DNA from 2 places in the Paenibacillus solisilvae genome. Region 2 is predicted to be linked to the other one. Evidence: riboswitches for the same ligand, from Rfam matches in the RefSeq annotation. Region 2 holds a riboswitch; the other holds the start of a gene.

Region 1 (10,899 bases), on a different contig from region 2:
TCTCAATAAAGGCATCAAGGGTTTCCTTGCTTTCCGTTTCGGTTGGTTCAATCATAATCGCTTCTTCGACATTAAGCGGAAAATAGATCGTCGGCGGATGATAGCCAAAGTCGAGCAGCCGTTTGGCCACATCAAGCGTACGAATGCCATAAGCCTTGAGACCTTTGCCGGAGAGGACGAACTCATGCTTGCAGACGCCCGGATAAGGAACCTCGTAGTAGGGGGCCAGCCGGTGCATCATATAATTCGCATTGAGCACGGCGCATTCGGAAACCCGCCGCAGACCCTCCGGCCCATAGGTGCGGATGTAGGTGTAGGCGCGAACGAGAATACCGAAGTTGCCGTAGAAAGCTTTGACTCTGCCGATTGACTGCGGCCTGTCGGAATCCCAGAAGAAGGTGCCGTCAGAGCGTTTGCCGACAACCGGTACAGGCAGAAACGGGATAAGCCTGTTCTTCACGCCGACCGGCCCGGCACCGGGACCTCCGCCGCCATGGGGCGTGCTCATGGTTTTATGAAGGTTGAGATGAACAACGTCGAAGCCCATATCGCCGGGTCTCGTGATACCCATAATGGCATTGGAATTGGCTCCGTCATAATAGAGAAGGCCGCCTGCTTCATGAACGATATCGGCGATCTCGACAATCTGTTCTTCGAATAAGCCCAGTGTACTGGGATTGGTCAGCATCAGCGCTGCTGTATCGTTTCCTACGGCCGCGCGTAATGCTTCCAAATCAACCATGCCGCGCTCATTGGATTTGATTGTTATGGTGTCAAATCCGGCCGTCGTTGCGCTGGCCGGGTTGGTTCCGTGGGAGGAATCGGGCACGATGACCTTCGTGCGTACTTCGCCGCGGCTCTCATGATATGCACGAATGAGCATAAGTCCCGTCCATTCGCCATGTGCCCCGGCTGCAGGCTGAAGGGTAACGAAATCCATGCCGGTCAGAGCAGCGAGATCCTGCTGCAGGGTATAGAGCAGCTCGAGGGCGCCCTGTATGCTCTCTTCAGGCTGATAGGGATGGATTTTGGCGAATCCGGCGAATCTGGCGGTATCTTCATTGATCTTGGGATTGTATTTCATCGTGCAGGAACCAAGCGGATAGAAGCCATTATCAACGCCGAAGTTGCGCCTGGATAATTCGGTATAATGACGAATGACATCGACCTCGTATACTTCAGGCAGCGCTGCCGGTGCGCTTCGCAGCAGCGAAGCTGGAATCACATCAGACGGGGCAATCTCCGGAACATCGCATGCCGGAAGAGAATAAGCGACGCGTCCTCGCTTGCTGAGCTCGAATATGAGTGCTTTCTCGGGTTTCATATACAGGCCTCCAATTCAAGGACGAACCGGTCGATTTCGTCCTTCGTTCTCCGTTCCGTAACAGCAACTAATAGATGACCCTGAAGCTCCGGATAAGCACGGCCAAGATCATAGCCGCCAATGAACCCGGCTTCCAACAGCTTCTTATTGATGACGGCGGGATCGGCACCCTCCGGCAGCCGGAGGACGAATTCGTTGAAGAAGGGGGCTGAAAATGGCAGACTGAGCTTCCCTTCGTTAGTAAGCGTGAATTGTTCCGCTGCATAATGTGCTTTGCGCAAATTGAGCAAAGCCGTTTCCTGCATGCCCTGCTTGCCCATCGTTGACATGTAAATGGATGCACAAAGGGCAAGCAGCGCTTGATTGGAGCATATATTAGAGGTCGCTTTCTCCCGGCGGATATGCTGTTCGCGTGCCTGCAGCGTGAGCACGAAGCCTCTTTGCCCGTTCTGATCGACGGTCTGGCCGACGATTCGCCCGGGAATGCGGCGCATCAGCGCTTCTGTTACTGCGAAGAAGCCGCAGGTCGGACCGCCGAGTGCCGCAGGAATGCCAAGCGGCTGCGCATCGCCGACAGCTATGTCTGCACCAAGTTCCCCGGGGGATTCCAATAAACCGAGCGACATCGGGTTGGTGCTTAAGACGAGCAGTCCTTTCTTGGCGTGAATAAGCGGCTCAATGGCTCTGACATCCTCGATGCAGCCGAAAAAATTCGGGCTTTGGATCAGAACGGCGGCAGTATCCTCAGTAACAGCGGCAGCAAGCTCATTCAGATCTGTTGTGCCATTGCTGCAGCCGATCTCGGTAATCTTAAGGCCCAGACCGTGTGCCGATGTCAGCAGAATTTCTCTAGCCTCGGGATGAACGGTGCGGGAAACAAGAATCTGCTTCCGCTTCACTGCACCGCTGGCCAGCGCGGCAGCCTCCGCGAGAGCGGTTGCTCCGTCGTACATGCTGGCATTGGCCACCTTCATGCCTGTTAATTCACAAATATAGGATTGGAATTCAAAGATGGCCTGCAGCTCTCCTTGGCTGATCTCCGGCTGGTAAGGGGTGTAGGCTGTATAAAATTCGGAGCGGGAAATCATGTGGTTGATGATGACAGGAATATGGTGATCATAGATACCTGCGCCGAGGAAGCAGGCATAACGGTCAAAGTCTGCATTGCGGTCGGATAATTGGCGCATATGCTTCAGCAGATCCGGCTCGCTAAGCGCAGCGGACATGGGGAGGACGCCGGAGTAACGCACGGATTCCGGTATGTCGATGAAGAGATCTTCGATGGAGTCTGCCCCTATCGTCTGGAGCATATCAGCCTGATCCTGCTCCGTCATCGGTAAGTAGCGGTGGTTCATGGCGCAGTCACTCCTTTGCCGGATGCGGGCGTATTTTTGTAAAAAGGGGTTTTCACAATGCGGGCCCTCAGCATCTTCCCCCGGATCTCGACGAGAACTTCCGTATCTAAAGCCGTATAGTCCATTTTTATCATCGCCAGCCCCAGGTTCCGCTTCAGAGAGGGGGACTGCGTACCGGTTGTCACCTCGCCGATGAGTGAGCCGTCCGCATAGACGGGATAATGCGGCCTCGGAATTCCGCGGTCGATCAGCTCGAGCCCGACTAATTTACGCGTTAACCCTAATTTTTGCTGCTCCAGCAATGCCCCGCGTCCGATAAAATCCCCTTTAAGCAGTTTAACGAAATAGCCAAGTCCGGCCTCAAGCGGCGAAATATCAGGAGATAATTCCTGTCCGTACAAAGGAAGCCTCGCTTCGAAACGCAGCGTGTCGCGAGCGCCAAGTCCGGCAGGAATAAGTCCGTCCCCATGCCCGGCAGCAAGCAAGCCTTTCCATACGATCCCCGCTTGATCAGCTGGAGCATAAATCTCAAAGCCATCTTCGCCGGTGTAGCCCGTGCGGGAAACAAGCGCGGGAACACCGCAGACGACGGCTGGATGGATAAAGTGGAAGGAAGCGAGGCTGCCGGTGTCTGCATCGGTAACCCGGGATAATATGGCCGAGGCAAGAGGCCCCTGCAGGGCAAGAAGAGCCGTTACACGGGAACGGTTCTCCATCACAACGTCGCCAATAATATGATCCTGCAGCCAAGCCCAATCCTTGTCGATGTTGGAGGCGTTGACGACGAGCATGAATTGATCGTCTGAATATTTGTATACGAGCAAATCATCTACGACCCCGCCATTCGGATAACACATGAGTGTGTACTGCGCTTGTCCCGCAGCCAGATTCGCGATATCGTTCGTCGTCATCTGCTGCAAAAAAGCTTCTGCATACATTCCGGTTACCAGGAATTCACCCATGTGGGAGACGTCGAATAACCCTGCCTGACGGCGCACGGCATCATGCTCCTGTTGAATGCCGGTAAACTGAACAGGCAGCTCCCAGCCGCCAAAATCGATGCATCGGACGGCTGGGAAGGCGGCATAATGCGGGAAGAGCGGTGTGCGTTGTAAAGGCTCCATCTCATCACCTCTTTCATAAATTAGCTTCCATAACCGACAGGTCACACCAATTAAAAAAGACAGGCAAAAGGAATCCGAATACGCAGCTAAAGCTGCGCAGTCTCTTCCTTCTGCTCTGTCCTTTGTACCTGAGAGTTACCTGTTAAGTTACATGCAAACATAAATTAATGTTATCCACATGTTGCTTAACAGTTTCACCTTGGGTGATCCTAAAGAAATTAGGATGCTCTCCAGAGATGCGTCCGATAAAAGTCCTTTTGCCTGAGAGATTCACCTGCGGGCAGGCTTACTCCTTCGGCGTTACCCCGGTTTCAGGTAATCTCTCCCTCTACCATCATCCGCGTATTCAATTGTCCATTCACACTGATAGCTTTATTATAAACGTTGTGCATCAATCAATGTCAACCTTTGATTATACGAAATCTATTTTTATTGTTAACTATATTGACATAAAAAGAGAGAGTGAACTATGCTTGATGGAGACAACTGGATATGATGCGGATGAAGATAGTCGGGAGAGACCGCTCAGGCAGCTTGCCGATGCGGCACCGAAGGAGCAAGCCGTTAACCCGCCGGTTAACGGGTAATCTCTCAGGTAAACGAACCGGTATCGGACGCAGCTCTGGAGAGCGCGAAAGCCACCCAAGGTGTAAGGACTGCATGGCCTTGAAAGCCGTCATGTCTTAAACTCTCAGGTACCGAGGACAGAGAAGAGGCGCAATTCCTTTTCTCTGTCCTTTTTTTTGGACGGGGAATGATGAATTTTCGCTTCGTTCCCGCTATAGATTTAAGGGAAGAGACTTGTATGACCTCCTTAGCGGATAGCGCAATGGCGTTTCTTCCTGCTTTTAGAACAGCTGATGCTCCTTTATTCTATTCTTCGCTTCACCAACTAATTCGAAAAGAGGCGTGTACCGATGAGTGAGGTTAGAGAAAATCTGGTCTATAGCGATGAACATGAGTGGGTACTGGCGGTTGAAGGGCAAATCGTTCGGGTCGGCATAACGGATTACGCGCAGAGCTTGCTTGGAGACATCGTTTTTGTTGAATTTCCTGAGACGGGCACGGCCGTCACAGCAGGTGAGAGCATCGGATCCATTGAATCCGTGAAGACCGTTTCGGAGCTCTACTGTCCCGTTTCGGGGACGGTCACTAAGGTGAATCAGACGCTTATGGAACAGCCGGAGCTTGTTAACGGCGAGCCTTACGAGGGTGGTTGGATCGTTGAGGTAGAAGTCGATGGAAATGTAGAAAATGCGCTGAACAAACTTTTATCCGCGGATCGATATCGGACGTTGATTGACTAATACGCAATCGAATCAGCAAGACAACCGCCTGTCATCAAAAGGAGCTGATTGAAGGGAGCGTAGTTATGGGTGCACCTTGGAGATTCGTTCATACCGGCAGCCGTTCACCGGAGGAGAACATGGCGATTGACGAGGCCATGCTTATCGCCCACAGCGAGGGCCGCACGCTTCCATCCGTCCGTTTCTATGGCTGGAATCCGCCTACGTTATCGATCGGATATTTTCAACGGGTCCATAAGGAAATAGACGTATCAAGGGTAATGGAGAACGGGATCGGTTTTGTCAGAAGGGCGACCGGCGGACGTGCCGTGCTTCATGATCAGGAGCTGACTTACAGTATCATCGTCTCTGAGAGCTATCCGGGTATGCCGGCAAATGTGACGGATGCTTACCGTGTGCTCAGCATGGGCTTGCTCTACGGGTTTCAAAAATTGGGGCTGCATGCTGAAATGACCGGCCTTGCCGCACAGGACTCCCCCCAGCAGGTTGAGAAGGGGATAACGTCCCCGGCTTGCTTTGATTCGCCTTCGAAGTATGAGCTTGTCCTGGAGGGGAAGAAAATAGCCGGCAGTGCGCAGATGCGAGCCAGGGGAATGATTTTGCAGCATGGCTCAGTCCTGCTGGATCTGGATACGGACTTGTTATTCCGCCTGCTTCTCTTCAAGGACGTGAAGGCGAGGGAGGAAATCAAGCAGACATTTGATCAGAAAGCTGCTGCCATTAATCCTTGCTTACAGTCGAAGAACGGCAGTCCGGTTACGATTAGGGAGGTCGAAGAAGCCTTTCGACAAGGCTTCGCCGAAGGTCTTGAAACGGAATTCATCGTAGAGAAGCTGAGCGGCTACGAGGAGGAGCTTGCGGCTAAGCTTGTTCGGGAGAAATACGGCACGCAGGAATGGAACTTCCGCCGGTAAGTCAGAGAAGCCTGCCGCCTGCATCAATCACATAAGGGCTGTGCCTGTCTGCGGTGATCATCGTCACTGAGCCAGGCACAGCCCTTATTGATTAAAGCTTGGTGAGAATAAATGGTCCATCCTCTGTAATAGCAAGCGTGTGCTCGTACTGCGCAGAGAGCTTGCCGTCAATTGTTCTTGCGGTCCATCCGTCTGAATCCAGCTTGCTCTTCCAAGCGCCGACATTGAGCATCGGCTCAATGGTCAAGACCATGCCTTCCTTCAGACGCGGACCTCTGCCGGGAGGGCCGTAGTGGGGAACTTGCGGTTCCTCATGCATTTGAGAACCGATGCCATGACCGATAAACTCCCGTACAACCGAGAAACCTTCCGCTTCAGCATAGACTTGAATCGCATTGGAGATATCTCCGATGCGGTTGCCTGCAACCGCTTGTTCAATACCTTTGTACAGGGATTGCTCAGTCACGTTCAACAGGCGCCGGGCTTCATCAGAGACTTTGCCCACCGCATAGGACCAGGCGGAATCAGCGAGCCAGCCGTTCAAATTAACGACCATATCGATCGTGACGATGTCGCCGTCTTTAAGCGCTGTGGCAGAGGGGAAGCCATGGCAGATGACGTCATTGATGGAGGCGCATGTTGCGAAGCGGTAGCCGTTATAGCCTTTCTGCTCAGGTGTTGCTCCATGCTCCAGCATGAATTTTTCGGCAAATTGATCGATTTCATCCGTTGTGATTCCAGGCTTGATCAGCTTGGCGATTTCTTGGTGGCAGGAGGCGAGAATGATGCCGGCTTTGCGCATGTTATTTATTTCTTCTTTTGTTTTTATAACAATCATTGTGCACCTCATTATCGTAGTAAACTGTTTTGCTTGTCATGCATCCTGGTCCTGAATTAACCTGTATATATTATAGTCGTTTATTAATCGCAGTGGAACTTTTAATATTCATTTGCCATAATAGGGACTAAAATGTAAGCGCATTAATTTTCGGGAGGGGCCCCAAATGAAGGTATTGGGATTTTATAAATCCAAAAAATACTTGCAGCGCGTATTGATCTCCATCATGCTCTCGATGTTTTTGGTGCTTCTGTCCTTATCGATCGCGAACACTTACATTCTGGAAAGGTCGGTTAAGAACAATCAACAGGAATCTAATCTGAAGGTGCTCTCCCAAATTCAATACAATCTGTCCTATATGAATGAAATCATTACCCATTTATCGAACTTCGTATACAAGGATAACATACTCATTCCGATGATGTTTGATGCAAGGCTTCCTAAGATGGACCTCATTCGCGGGTATCAGCGGCTCAACAGTATTTTGGAAAGCTCATCCTTTCTTCACTCCATGGTTGTCTATAATTCCGCCTCCAAGGAAATTTACGGGACGACGACTCCTTTCTTGCTGGATGACGGTGTAACCAAGTCGGCCATCAAACGATGGCTCTTAAACCCTCCGAGCCCACATCCGACCTCCAAATTAATTCCGACCAGTCTTGAGAAGAAGAACGGGATGATCGATACCTTTGCTTTTATCGTGACGACTTATCTCAAACCCTTCAATCCGAATGAGTCCGCCATCATTTTATATGTGAAATCCGACTGGGTATTCGAGAGCCTGCAGAAGATGAATGTAAGCAATGACCGCGAGCAGGGCGAGCTTTATATCGCCGATCAAGACGGGCGCTTGTATGCTTCTAACCATTATGACAGCTTCGCCAATGAGCCGGATCAGCAGTCGATTAAACAGCTTCTCAGCGGCGATAAGAAGATGAAGAATCGTCAATCAGGCAATGTGATCGGCGAGATCTCCGGCAAGAAAAACATGATTACCTATATGGATGACGGCATCCGCAATTGGACGATTCTCTATATTCAGCCCTATGACAAGCTGATGGAAGAAGTCCGGATGGGGTTAAAGTAGGTTAACAGACTGTTTTGTTAATTCGCTAGCTTGGAGATGACGCTCCAAGGGGAATAGCTCATGCGGACAGATAATTAGGAATGCAACGAAGAGGCTGCGAAGCAGGCTTGAGCGTTAATCCGAAAGAAAGGACGCTGCACGAAGTGTCCTCTCTCGGGTCATCGTTCGACTAGCCCTGCGCAGCCTCTTTTTACCGACGATTCTTTACGTTGTTTGTTCATTCGGTTATATCTTCTTCTGCTTGAAGAAGTTGAGAAAAGAAATGAACGGAGCGACAAAGAACGACAGGTTATAGAAAAAAGAGTGAAATAACGATATAATCTGGAGAGGGATTTCCCAATAAACCAGTTTAAGGAGTTTGATCATGGAAAAAGTACTTATTTTCGGACATAAAAATCCGGACACGGACACGATTTGCTCAGCAGTTGCTTATGCAGAACTTAAGAAGAACCTGGGCGTTGATGCCGAAGCGGTTCGTCTTGGCACTGTCAGCGGCGAAACTCAATATGCGCTGAACCAATTCAAAGTAGAAGCACCCCGTCTTGTTGATACGGTTGCAAACGAAGTAAACCAAGTCATTCTCGTTGACCATAACGAACGCCAGCAAAGCGCTGGCGATATCGATAAAGTTCGCGTTGTTGAGGTTATCGATCACCACCGTATCGCAAACTTTGAGACAAGCCATCCGCTGTACTACCGCTGCGAGCCTGTTGGCTGTACAGCAACAATTCTTAACAAAATGTACAAGGAGAACGGAGTTGCTATCCGTCCGGAAATCGCTGGATTGATGCTTTCTGCAATTATTTCCGATTCCTTGCTGTTCAAATCACCGACCTGCACACCTGAAGACGTTGCTGCTGCCCGTGAGCTTGCTGCAATTGCCGGCGTAGATGCAGACAGCTACGGCCTTGAAATGCTCAAAGCGGGAGCAGATCTGAGCGACAAAACAATCGCTCAATTGATCTCTCTGGACGCGAAAGAGTTCCAAATGGGCAGCTACAAAGTTGAAATCGCACAAGTAAATGCAGTTGACGTGAACGATGTTCTGTCCCGTCAAGCTGAGGTTGAAGCTGCGCTGAATACGATTATTGCAGATAAAGGTCTGGATCTGTTCGTATTCGTAGTAACCGATATCTTGAACAATGACTCCGTTGCATTGTCCCTTGGTAAAGTGGCGAATGCGGTAGAGAAAGCTTATAACGTAACATTGTCGGATAACAAAACGATTCTTAAAGGCGTAGTATCGCGTAAATCGCAAATCGTTCCTGTGCTTACTGAAACATTGAGCAATCTGTAAGCAGCGGTTTTCAATTTCAAAAGGGCAGTTTCCGCCTTCATGCGGAGGCTGCCTTTTTGGTATGGACGTAATTCTCGAATAGTGCGGTTCTGATCGCGGTTTAACGAAAAGGGGCTGTCCCAATTAGTAATTAAGGTCACCTCTTACAAGGGAAATTCGTTGTTTTAAATGAAAAGTGGTTGAACAGGGTATTATACCTGGTCAACCACTTTTTGTTTTTGGTCCACTACCGCTTTTTTCAGTAAATTGCGGGCAAGGGAAAGCCATCCAACCTCAAGACTAGTGGCGAAGCAGGCGGAAACAGTCTGAAGAAGCGTTAGCGTTCGCCTTTGTACCCTGAATTTCACCGATAAAGCACTCCAAGTTCAAAAATTCAGAGGTACAACAGCGATCGGAAGACGTTTCCGCATGAGTAGCCATCTTTTTCACCTGAATTAATACCAGACGGGGCCATCCTTAAAGCCATTGTTAAGGCTTTTGGGACAGCCCCATTTTCCCTCAATCCAGGGCAGCGTGCCCGGATGGAATCAGAAATTGACACGCAAAATGCCATCTGCTACGATATTTTTGAACACGTGTTTATGGAAAGTGGGAAGCAGTTTGAAAAATAATGAGATTAACAGCGTCGAGATCGCTAAGCGTGCTGGCGTATCCCGCAGTACGGTCAGCAGAGTCATTAACAACTATCCGAATGTGCCCCCTGAGACACGGGAAAAAGTCATGAAGGTTATACAGCAATATAATTATTTTCCGAATGTGTCTGCTCAGGTGCTTGCGGGTAAAATCACCAAAACGATTGGACTGTTCCTCATCGAGAAGGGAGAGGTAGCCAGCGATGTTCTGACAAACACACTCGTTGTCAGTGTAATTGAGAACGCTTCCGCAGCAGGGTACTATGTCTTGACGAATATTATCCGCAACACACAGGATGAGGAAGCTGTTAAAGGCGTGAAGGAAATTTTCTATCAACGCCGCATTAACGGCGGTGTCTTTATCGGGGCGGCCAACCATGAGCCATTAATTGAAGAATTGATTCAAGACGGCTTCGTTGTTGCTGTTGTCGATCAAGAGCTGAAGGAGAAATCAGAGTCGAACCGCATCATCGTTAATTTCGATAATGATTTAGGCATGCAGCAAGCGGTTGATTATCTGGTCAGCCTGAATCACCGCAAGATCGGGGTCATTAACGGCGATATGCTGCGTCAATCCGGACCTTCCAAGTACGAGGGTTATCTGAAAGCGATGAAGCAGCATGGACTTTCCATCCGCCCGGAATGGGTGCTGCCGGGTGATTTTAATGAGCATAGCGGCTATCAGGCGGCGAAAGCGCTTATGGAACAGGGCGGCGACAAGCCGACGGCCATTATAGCGGCCAATGACAGCGTTGCGTTCGGAGCGATGAAGGCTTTCAAGGAAAAAGGGATTCAGATCCCGGAGGACATCTCTGTGATCGGGTTTGATGATCATCCAATCAGCAGTATGTACCACCCGGCTTTGACGACGATCAAGGTTGATTTTAAAGAGATGATGAGTGAGCTGACAAGCGCTTTGATCCGGCATATTGAGCAGGGGATTGATGAATGTCAAGCCTTCCGGATCGGCTGTTCGTTAGTGATCAGGGATTCATGCAGGGCCATCCAACCCAAGTAACGA
Region 2 (10,899 bases):
GAGCGAGCACAGGGATCGGCAGAGGAATTGCGCTGGCGCTGGCGTCCCGCGGATACGATCTAGCCATCGGGCATTATGACGAGCCGGCGGAAGCAGGGGAAGTGGCTGAGCGAATCAAACTGGACTATGGTCGGGCGTGCCATGTATTTCAAGGTGATTTGGCCGAACCGCATATGCCGGGCAAACTGGCTGCGTTTGCGGTGGAAGCGCTTGGCGACGTTGATGTGCTGGTGAACAACGCGGGCTTAGTGAGATTCAAAGCGATTACCGAGCTCGACGCTGCGGAAATGGATCGCGTGTACAGCATCAATTTTCGCGCTCCGATGCTGACTATGCAGGCAATTTCAAAGCATATGGTGGAACGGCGGCTGAAAGGCGCAATCATAAACATCACTTCGTCCCGAGCTGAAAGAGCCTATCCATCTGATGCGGTATATGGCGGGTTGAAGGCAGCTTTAATGCGAGCTGCGCAATCCATTGCGCTCGATCTGGCTCCGCACGGCATCCGTGTCAACTGTGTCGCTCCAGGAGCGACGGCCGTTCGCGGCGATCCGCGCTCGTTAGCAGGATACAAAGTACTTGGCGGAAAAATTCCACTGTCGAGGATCGGCACACCGGAGGATATCGCAAGCGCGGTAGCTTGGCTTGCTGCTGAGGAAGCCAGCTATATTACCGGCACCACGATCCGCGTAGATGGAGGATTAATTCTGCCGGGTATGCCGGAAAGCAGCGGCGGGGCTGGATGGAGCAAGTGAGATTAAGAACAAATATGAGAGAGCAGGGAGAGGGACAAACGATGTCGAATTTGACGATTCGTGACGTGAAAGTGATCTTGACGGCACCGGAGGGCATTAATCTGGTCGTGGTTAAAATTGAAACTTCTGAACCTGGGCTGTACGGACTGGGGTGTGCTACCTTCACGCAGCGCTACCTTTCGGTCGCTGCAGCGATCGAGCAATACTTGAAACCGTTTCTGATTGGCAAAGACCCGCATCGGATTGAGGACATATGGCAATCGGCTATGGTGAGCTCCTACTGGCGCAACGGACCTGTACTGAACAATGCATTATCCGGTATAGATATGGCATTATGGGATATTAAAGGGAAAACCGCGGGTTTACCGGTGTACCAGCTGTTAGGCGGCAAATGCCGGGAAGCGGCGGCCATCTACCGGCATGCTGACGGTCGGGACGAGCGGGAAGTGGAAGACAACGTACGAAAGTATATGGAGCAGGGGGTTCGCCACATTCGCTGCCAAATGGGCGGTTATGGCGGCCGGGGCCATAAGCTTCACCAACCGGATAATCCGCTGCCGGGCGCTTATTTCGATCCGAATGCATATGCTCGCAGCGTACCGCTAATGTTCGATCATGTCCGCAGTGCAGTCGGCTTGGAGGTCGAGCTGCTGCATGACATTCACGAGAGGCTCGTTCCGATTGAGGCGGTCAGACTTGCCAAGCAGCTCGAGCCATATCGACTTTTCTTCCTGGAAGATTCACTCGCGCCAGAACAGCTGGACTGGTTCGAGACGATGCGCAGTCAAAGCGCCACCCCGATCGCCATGGGCGAGCTGTTCACGCATCCGCGAGAATGGACACCGCTGATCGCAGGCAGGCTGATCGACTTCATTCGCTGCCATATCAGCGCGATTGGCGGATTGACGCCGGCGAAGAAACTCGCTTCGCTATGTGAGGCTTTCAGTGTTCGCACCGCATGGCATGGCCCCGGCGATGTTTCGCCAGTCGGACATGCGGCCAACCTGCATCTGGATGTCAGCTCGATCAACTTCGGCATTCAGGAGTGGTACGGTTTCTCCGAGCAAATCCAGGAAGTATTCCCAGGCTGTCCGGAGCTCAGGAACGGCTATGCGTACCCGAATGATAAGCCCGGTCTGGGCGTAGATATTGACGAGAAGAAGGCTGCCGATTATCCTTGTGACAACCGTCTGCCAGAATGGACGTTAGCCCGCACACCGGATGGCACCTCGGTAAGGCCATAACATACGAAAAGAGCCTTGTTTCCTTATTCATTCAGGAAAGAAGGCTCGTTTTAATTTGCAGCTCCCATCGCAAGACATTCCCCCCTTAAAGTAGACAGTAAATTACTGTTATCTTAGAGGGGTTTTTATCGTGAGCAGAATCAATCGTTGATATACAGTTGAAGCAAAATATAAACATGTTGACAGGTTTATGCCCTGTTATTATAATAAATATTATTATAATAACTAATTATAGGATAAAATTAAAAGGAGCGAATGCATGCATGCACATTTTATCAGTCATTCTTCAAAGTATTTTAGGAATTGGGTTTCTGTTATTCGGTCTTATGAAATTTGGCAGTAAACAGATGGTGGATGAATTCAAGAGATACCGGCTGTCATCAGCGATGAGAATCTTTACGGGACTGGTAGAAGTCGTAGCGGCGGCTATCGTTATTATTGGAATTTGGATCGATCCGTATAATGTGGTTGGCGCAATATTAATTGCAGTAACGATGTTTTTTGCGGTTTTAGTCCATTTGATTCGTGTCAAGGATCCAGCAGCCAAAGTATTGATGCCGTTCATTCTGTTCGTCATGGCATTGATTATAATCAGCTTGAACTGGAACACACTATAAGATAAGGAGCTATTTCAATGAACATCCAAATATTAGGACCTGAACACCAAGGTAAAGAAGAATTCGATGGCGGCAAAATAAAGGCGCAGAAACCTCTTGGTTTCTCGGGGCAAGGGGCTGTTACGGTTAGGCTTGGTCCTCTTTTCTACTGGGCTTGGGGACATGCAGAGGCGGAAGGAGGCATCGGGTTTCATCCTCACCAAGGATTTGAGATCATTTCTTATGGAATTACCGGTCAAGGCTTTCACAAAGACACGACCGGTTCGGAAAGCATCCTTGGACCAGGCGATATTCAACTCATGCAAGCGGCTCGGGTATTCAACATGCCGAAAGCGTCGAGGCGGGTTTCGAGAGTTTTCAAATCTGGCTTGAACCTTACTTGAATGAAGCAGTAAGGCGAGCGCCAACCTATTCTCTGTTCAAGCACGAGCAGTTCCCTCAGACACGCCAGGATGGGGTGAACGTAAAGACAATATTGGGAGAAGGCTCGCCTGTCCTCCAACTGGTAACAGATACGCGGATGTTTGACGTCGAGATTCAGCCAGGGGCGTCGTACGTCCATCGGCTATTGCCGAACCGGACGCTTGCCGGATTGTCGATTAGAGGTGCCGTCGGTTCCTTCTGGACATCGGGACAAGAACCCGTTTCATTCAAGAATAAAGACTTCGCCGTCGTTCAAAGTGAACAAGAGGGAGAAATCAACATTCGCGCTGAAGGTGAGAAGCTTCGGATTTTTCTAATTGAAATTCCATCAGAAGTCGAATATCCTTTGTATAAGAAAGCAAGATAAGGTGGTTGAGGAATGACAGAACGCGATACTGAGGGTAAGGCTCTTGATTTAAGGCTAATACGCGTAATGAGAAACATGGCTAAGGCACTGTTTGAGAGCTTAGAACGCGACATTGACAGCTATGGCCTCGATAGGGAAACCTTCCAAATTCTCGAGTTTCTATACAATAAAGGTCCGCATCCAATCCAGAAAATAAGCGACACGTTCTCGATTCCAAGCGGGAGTATCACCTATGTGGTAGATAAGCTGGAGAAAAAGGGGTTCGTGCAACGGCTTCCAATCCCAGGTGACCGACGCAAAACGAATGTGACATTGACCGAAGAAGGCCGAAGCTACTTCGATAATATCTTCCCTAAGCATGTTCAGACGATATCCGACAATTTGTCCTTTGTGACGGATGAGGAGAAGCACGAACTTATTGTGCTGCTTAAGAAAATCGGGTATGGTATCAAAGACCGCCAAGGCAATGAAAATGGAAATAGGTCGGAACCTCTCTGAATCTCAGTGGAAATGAATCAGGGAGTTTCTCATAAGCATGATGCCCATTTGTATGATGAGGTCAGCCAGTTATTACTGGTTGACCTCTTTTGTATTGTTGAACGTCTTAAAAATCTAATGCTGGAAAAAATTAAAAATTGGCTTGATATAGGGTATGGGGGTATGGTATATTTCAATTGTGAGGAGGCAATGCTAATGGAACAAAACGAGAACCAAGAATTGAATGACAGCTGCCATACGGACAGTAATCGAAAAAGTCACCATTCTGATAAAACTAAGAGCAGTCTGATTTCTAGGCTCAATCGCATCGAAGGACAAATTCGCGGCGTAAAAGGTCTTATTGAAAAGGATACGTATTGTGACGATGTATTGAACCAAATTGCGGCGATTCAATCTGCTTTAAACGGTGTTGGGAAGCTGCTGCTGGAGCATCACTTGAATAGCTGTGTCGTTGAACGCATTCAAGAAGGCGATAATGAAGTTATTAAAGAGCTCATGATTACGATGAATAAATTAATTAAATAATTAGGAGAGATTATAGATGCAAACAGTTACACTTCTTGTGGAGGGTATGTCCTGCGGCCATTGCGTGAACTCTGTTGAGGGCGCAGTTAACAAACTTGGTGTTTCCAGTAAAGTTGATTTGAGTGGTGGATCCGTTACTGTTGACTTCAATGAGTCTAAAGTTTCTTTGGATGCTATTAAAAAAGCGATTGAAGATCAAGGATACGACGTCGTGTAATCATGAAGAGCCGCTTCATGCGGCTCCAAAGAACACCTATTTTTTTTCAAAAAAATATACCCCATAGGGGTATTCTGTTGTTGGAGGGTTGAAATGGAGAAACAATTAGAGCAGCAACAAGCGAATCTTCAAATTACGGGCATGACATGTGCGGCATGCGCGAACCGGATAGAAAAAGGATTGAAGAAATTAGAAGGCGTTGCAGATGCCAATGTAAATTTCGCCCTTGAGAAGGCATCTGTATCCTATAATCCGAATCAAATCAGCGTATCAGCAATGGAAGAAAAAATACTGGATCTGGGTTACAGCACTGTAAAGGATACAGTCGATTTTAATATCATCGGTATGACCTGCGCAGCGTGCGCTATGCGTATTGAAAAAGGCTTAAATAAAATTCCAGGAGTGAGCAAAGCTGCCGTTAATCTTGCATTAGAATCTGCCCATGTTGAATATAGCGCTGCCGAGGTCTCGGTAAACGAGATGAGTAAGAAAATTGAGCAGCTTGGGTACAAAGCCATACGAAAAGAGGAAAAAGCGGCAGAAGGCGATTATAAGCAAAAAGAAATTCGCCATAAGAAAATGCAGCTTGCGGCTTCAGCCATCCTTTCGTTTCCGCTTCTGTGGGCTATGGTAAGTCACTTCTCTTTTACATCATGGATTTATCTGCCTGATTTCTTAATGAACCCATGGGTGCAGCTGGTACTTGCTACACCGGTACAGTTTATTATCGGTCGTCAATTTTACGTAGGGGCATACAAAGCCCTTCTTAATAAAAGCGCCAATATGGATGTGCTTGTTTCCCTTGGAACATCGGCAGCGTACTTTTATAGTTTATATTTGACGCTGCAATGGGCAGCTTCTGTCGGTGCTCACCGCCATGAGCCGGATATGTATTACGAGACCAGCGCGATTCTTATTACGTTGATCATCTTAGGAAAATTATTTGAAGTGTTAGCGAAGGGTCGGACTTCTGAAGCCATTAAAAAAATGATGGGGCTTCAGGCAAAAACAGCGTTAGTCATTCGGAATAATCAAGAAGTATCTATTCCGGCTCAAGAAGTTGTCATTGGGGATATTGTTCTCGTAAAACCGGGTGAGAAAATTCCAGTCGACGGTGAAGTCGTAGACGGTTTGTCCGCTGTTGATGAATCCATGCTTACGGGGGAAAGTATCCCAGTTGAGAAAAAAGCCGGTGAACCTGTTATTGGGGCTACCGTTAATAAAAACGGAAGCTTAAAAATTAAAGCAACCCGTGTTGGTAAAGAGACAGCTCTTGCACAAATAATTAAAGTTGTGGAAGAAGCTCAAGGTTCTAAAGCGCCTATTCAGCGTATCGCCGATGTGATCTCGGGGATCTTTGTCCCGATTGTTGTAGGAATTGCTGTTGTAACATTTCTGGTTTGGTTTATCTGGGCTGCCCCTGCCGATTTTGCAGCTGCACTGGAAAAGGCAATAGCGGTCCTTGTGATTGCTTGCCCATGTGCTTTAGGCCTTGCGACACCAACATCAATTATGGCTGGCTCTGGCCGCGCGGCGGAGTTTGGCATTCTGTTTAAGGGCGGAGAACATTTAGAATCGATGCAAAAAGTGCAAACGGTCGTACTTGATAAAACGGGCACGGTAACCAAAGGCAAACCTGAACTTACAGACGTCCGAATGGAGAACATGGATGAAGCCACAGCGCTTCGCCTAATTGGTTCTGCCGAAAAACAATCGGAGCACCCGCTTGCTGAGGCGATTGTTGCTGGTATTCTTGCAAGAGGCATCACATTGACCGCCACTGAGCAGTTTGAAGCCATTCCTGGCTACGGAATTCGAGCTATCGTAGAAGGTAAGGACGTTCTGGTTGGAACCCGTAAACTCCTGCAGCGTGAAGCCATCGATTTTGGAAAAGCGGGTACCGCTATGGAAGAGCTCGAATTTGAAGGGAAAACCGCTATGCTCGTTGCCGTAGATAACAAGTATGCAGGTATGGTCGCCGTAGCGGATACGATCAAGGACTCATCGAAAGAGGCAGTAGCTCGCTTAAAACAAATGGGCATCGAGGTCATTATGATTACAGGCGACAACAAACGGACGGCGCATGCAATCGCTCATCAAGTAGGCATTAATCGTGTTCTCGCTGAAGTTCTTCCGGAAGGCAAAGCAGAGGAAGTAAAAAAACTTCAAGGACAAGGAAAGATAGTGGCAATGGTAGGCGATGGCATTAATGATGCCCCGGCTCTTGCCACTGCTGACGTCGGCATAGCCATAGGCACCGGTACTGACATTGCAATGGAAGCAGCGGACGTGACGCTGATGCGCGGAGAACTTACGAGTATTGCAGATGCCATTTACATGAGCCGTAAAACGATAACCAACATTAAACAGAACCTGTTTTGGGCACTCGGTTATAATACGCTAGGAATTCCGATTGCCGCTATAGGACTCTTAGCACCCTGGGTAGCAGGAGCTGCTATGGCACTTAGCTCGGTATCCGTTGTGTTAAACGCCTTACGCTTGCAGAGAGTGAAGTTATAATCTTGTTTTCAAAGAGACAGGAGACAAACATGAAAAAAGCAGTGATTTCAATTTTACTGGCAGTTGCGTTCTTGACGGCATGCGGAAAATCAGGCGGTTCTATGGACCATTCCTCACATGGCGAAACATCAGGAACAACGAATAATGCGGCAATGGATCATAGCGGTATGACAATAGAGGCAGGTTCCAATCAAGCTGTCAATGTCCAAGCCCAGTTCAAGCTTTCTAGTGATAAGACAATGCCGAAGAAAGATACGACGATTATGATTCATATCCAGGACAAAAACGGTAAACCGATTGATGAATTTGATACCGTACATGAAAAACAGATGCATTTTATCATTGTAAGCAAGGATTTGTCCTTCTTCAACCACATTCACCCTGATTATAAAGGAAACGGTGAGTTCACCGTAACCACACAATTTCCAACAGCCGGAGAGTTCAAGATGATTGCCGACATCACTCCAACAGGCATGGGCGCGATGAATAAGAGCCAGTGGATTTCGGTTCAAGGAGAGTCTCCTGCTCAAAAATCAATTGAACCTGATGCTGTATTAACTAAAGTGGTGGATGGTAAAGTGGTAACGCTTTCGATTGATCACCTTATGGCCGACATGGAACTGAACTTGAACTTCAATATTAAAGACGCTCAGACGAAGCAGCCTGTAACGGACCTTCAGCCGTATCTAGGAGCTGTTGGACACGTCGTGATCTTAACCCAAGATGCAGAAAATTACCTGCACGTGCACCCGATTGATGAAAAGGTTTCGGGACCGGATGCCAAATTTATGACGACGTTCCCGCATAGCGGCGTGTACAAGATTTGGGGTCAATTCCAGCAAAATGATAAGGTCTTTACAGTACCTTTTGTTGTAAAAGTACCGTAAAGATTGATGCCCAGTTTCACGGCAAACTGGGCTATTTATATATTCCACAGAAAACCTAATTGTCGACAAAACAAGTGTTGTACTTACAATATAGTATGACAAACTTTTTTCCTAAGCTGGATTATAATTTAGATATGTCAGAAATCCTACACTTGGGAGGATGGTCAAATGGACGAGCAATTCATAAAGAGGTTACATACGCTAAATCGCAACGATGATTTGAGATCCAGACTATTGATCGACGGTGTTAAACTCACTCTTAAACGCAAACAGGAATTGGGTTTGTTAGAGAGGTTTTTTAAAAACAAAGCGAAATCGAATATTGCTGTTAAAGGATGGAATTGAAGTTATTTTTCTATAAAAAACTCGGATCGGCGTTATTTCTCCGGTCTTTTTTTGTGTTTGCTGTAATGGAAATAAGTCAATATAGTAAGTGACGGCTTTTCTTTAAGTTAGAACGTGAATGGAGTTTTAAACGGCGCCACATATGCTATATTGACACCGAAGTTCGCTCTGCATTATTCTTAGAGAGATCTGACTGAACTTATGGAAATAATTCAATATAGCGCGGATGATGACGCACGGGAGAGACCACCCTCGTATAGTGGAAGGGCGGCACCGAAGGAGCAAGCTGCAGGTAGGCACGTACAGGCAGTTAATCTCTCAGGTACAAGGAACCGTCGCCGGACGCGGCTCTGGAGAGAGCTTTCTAGCCACCCAAGGGGACCCGCGGAGGGAATAAATCCGTAAAAACTCTCAGGTACAAGGGACAGAGAAAAGGTGTTGCATGCCTTTTTGCTGTCTTTTTCATTTGCTTTTTTATGAAATATGCCTATAGGGAGCGTTGGAACAGGTGAGATTTAAAAATGTTTTTTCCATTATTGGCCCGTCCATGGTCGGACCCTCCAGTTCCCATACAGCAGGAGCAGTACGCATCGGGAGAGTGGCGCGACAGCTGCTTGGATGCCGCCCGAAAGAGGCCAAAATGACGCTGTACGGCTCATTTGCCGAGACGTATTGGGGTCATGGTACGGACCTGGCTCTAACCGCAGGCCTTTTAAATTACGACACGGATGATGAGCGCATTCCTCAGGCGGACGTTCTTGCAGAAGAAGCGGGAATGACATTGGAATGGGTTCAGGGAAAAGGCAACGGTCCTCATCCCAATTCGGTCAAAATCAACCTGTCGAACGAAGGAAGGAAAGCCGAAATCGTAGCCGCCTCTATCGGTGGGGGGACGATTGCCGTTTATTCCATGAACGGTTTTGATGTGCAGATCACGGGCGAATTTCCCACGATTGCCGTAACGCATTCCGACAAACAGGGGGTTCTCGCCAATATGACCGCTCTGCTTAGTCAGGAGGGGTTTAATATCGGTTATATGGATGTGGATCGCAAGGGACGGAGTGGCGATGCAATGACCGTATTTGAACTGGATTCGGCTCCAGGGGAAAGCACTATAGAGCGGATTCATCACCTGCCGCACATTAAGGAAGTTACGATGATCGATTTGACCAAAAGGAGCTGAAACTTTATATGAGATTCGAGACCCTTGAACAGCTGGCTGAAATATGCCGAAAGGAGAATAAAACGATTGCCGAGGTTATGCTGGAGGATCAGGCTCAGGAAACCGGCGTTGAGACCGAGGAGATCTTCCGTCAGATGGCCGAATACTACGGGGTAATGAAAGAGGCTGTACGTCAGGGACTCACGGGGAACACCAAATCCCGCAGCGGCCTGACCGGCGGCGACGCCAAAAGAGTGTCGGATTATATGCAGCGAGGCGAGACCTCTCTGGGAGGTCCGGCGGCTGAGGCGATGACCTACGCGCTGGCTGTATCCGAGGTAAACGCCTCCATGGGCAGAATTATCGCGACCCCCACTGCCGGATCCTGTGGCATCATCCCCGGGGTGTTCGTCAGCGCCCAGGAGAGATTTGACTGGGACGATGAACATTTGATAAAGGGTTTGTTCTGTGCCGGTGCTATAGGTTATGTTATAGCCAATAACGCATCCATTTCAGGTGCCGAAGGCGGCTGTCAGGCAGAGGTGGGTTCAGCTATCGGAATGGCCGCCGGCGCTATGGTGGAGCTCCGCGGCGGCACGGCACAGCAGGCCGTTCACGCGGTGGGTCTTGCTCTTAAAAACTGCCTTGGGCTGATCTGCGATCCCGTGGCCGGACTGGTGGAAATACCCTGCATCATCCGCAACGGCCTGGGGGCCGTCACGGCTCTGGCAGCCTCGGACATGGCGCTCGCCGGAGTAGGCAGTGTGATCCCTGCCGATGAGGTCATCGGCGTCATGCTGGAAGTGGGAAGCGCCATGCCAACCAAGCACCGCGAGACAGGTAAGGGCGGACTCGCCCAAACACCGACAGGCCGCAAGCTGACCAAAGAACTGATCGAGCAGCGCCGCAAAAAGGCCAAAGAATCAAATACGCCCGACAAGGAGAACTAAGACAGTTCTATCCCAACTGAAATCAAAGAAATTCCCATCTAGAAGTCGCGTAATTTGCGGCTTTTTTTGTTTTTGAAAAGCCATTATACGGGGAGGAGACCAAAGAACTCATCAAACAACTGTTCGAATTCATCCTGTGCTGGCGGATATACAAGTCTGCCAATGAGCCCTATAAAGTGGATTCAATAGCCTACTCTGGTAGGTTATATTTATTTTAAAATAAAGTGACGGTTTACTCCCTATTATTTCTCTGCCACTCAAATTGTTCAGGAATCGTTACAGGAAAATGAAAGCGCTCTTATGACAGGGGGTGGTGACAATAATAGGCAGTAAATAATGGCACTTTGAGAAAGAGTCCAAATTTGAAGGAGGAATTTATTCATGATTAA

What was found. A riboswitch is a leader RNA that binds a small molecule or an ion and turns the genes downstream of it on or off. The one in region 2 is predicted to bind glycine.
Region 1: linked by a shared signal. The riboswitch ahead of gcvH (glycine cleavage system protein GcvH) and the one ahead of sdaAB (L-serine ammonia-lyase, iron-sulfur-dependent subunit beta) in region 2 are both predicted to bind glycine.

Annotation. Positions count from the first base shown of each region.
Region 1 is NZ_JBHSOW010000106.1:23,033-33,931, reverse strand. It holds gene gcvPB (aminomethyl-transferring glycine dehydrogenase subunit GcvPB) at 1-1,324, opposite strand, end outside; gene gcvPA (aminomethyl-transferring glycine dehydrogenase subunit GcvPA) at 1,321-2,679, opposite strand; gene gcvT (glycine cleavage system aminomethyltransferase GcvT) at 2,676-3,803, opposite strand; glycine riboswitch at 3,917-4,039, opposite strand; glycine riboswitch at 4,043-4,141, opposite strand; glycine riboswitch at 4,306-4,420, shown strand; glycine riboswitch at 4,424-4,513, shown strand; gene gcvH (glycine cleavage system protein GcvH) at 4,721-5,110, shown strand; gene ACFPYJ_RS27585 (lipoate--protein ligase family protein) at 5,176-6,024, shown strand; gene map (type I methionyl aminopeptidase) at 6,116-6,862, opposite strand; gene ACFPYJ_RS27575 (cache domain-containing protein) at 7,029-7,949, shown strand; gene ACFPYJ_RS27570 (manganese-dependent inorganic pyrophosphatase) at 8,314-9,246, shown strand; gene ACFPYJ_RS27565 (LacI family DNA-binding transcriptional regulator) at 9,847-10,896, shown strand.
Region 2 is NZ_JBHSOW010000024.1:5,625-16,523, reverse strand. It holds gene ACFPYJ_RS06605 (SDR family NAD(P)-dependent oxidoreductase) at 1-755, shown strand, start outside; gene ACFPYJ_RS06600 (enolase C-terminal domain-like protein) at 752-1,999, shown strand; gene ACFPYJ_RS06595 (DoxX family protein) at 2,263-2,616, shown strand; gene ACFPYJ_RS06590 (pirin family protein) at 2,634-2,999, shown strand; gene ACFPYJ_RS06585 (pirin family protein) at 3,074-3,406, shown strand; gene ACFPYJ_RS06580 (MarR family winged helix-turn-helix transcriptional regulator) at 3,419-3,904, shown strand; gene ACFPYJ_RS06575 (metal-sensitive transcriptional regulator) at 4,100-4,429, shown strand; gene ACFPYJ_RS06570 (copper ion binding protein) at 4,446-4,646, shown strand; gene ACFPYJ_RS06565 (heavy metal translocating P-type ATPase) at 4,740-7,166, shown strand; gene ACFPYJ_RS06560 (hypothetical protein) at 7,196-8,053, shown strand; gene ACFPYJ_RS06555 (hypothetical protein) at 8,222-8,398, shown strand; glycine riboswitch at 8,626-8,743, shown strand; gene sdaAB (L-serine ammonia-lyase, iron-sulfur-dependent subunit beta) at 8,907-9,581, shown strand; gene sdaAA (L-serine ammonia-lyase, iron-sulfur-dependent, subunit alpha) at 9,590-10,510, shown strand; gene ACFPYJ_RS06540 (pectate lyase family protein) at 10,892-10,899, shown strand, end outside.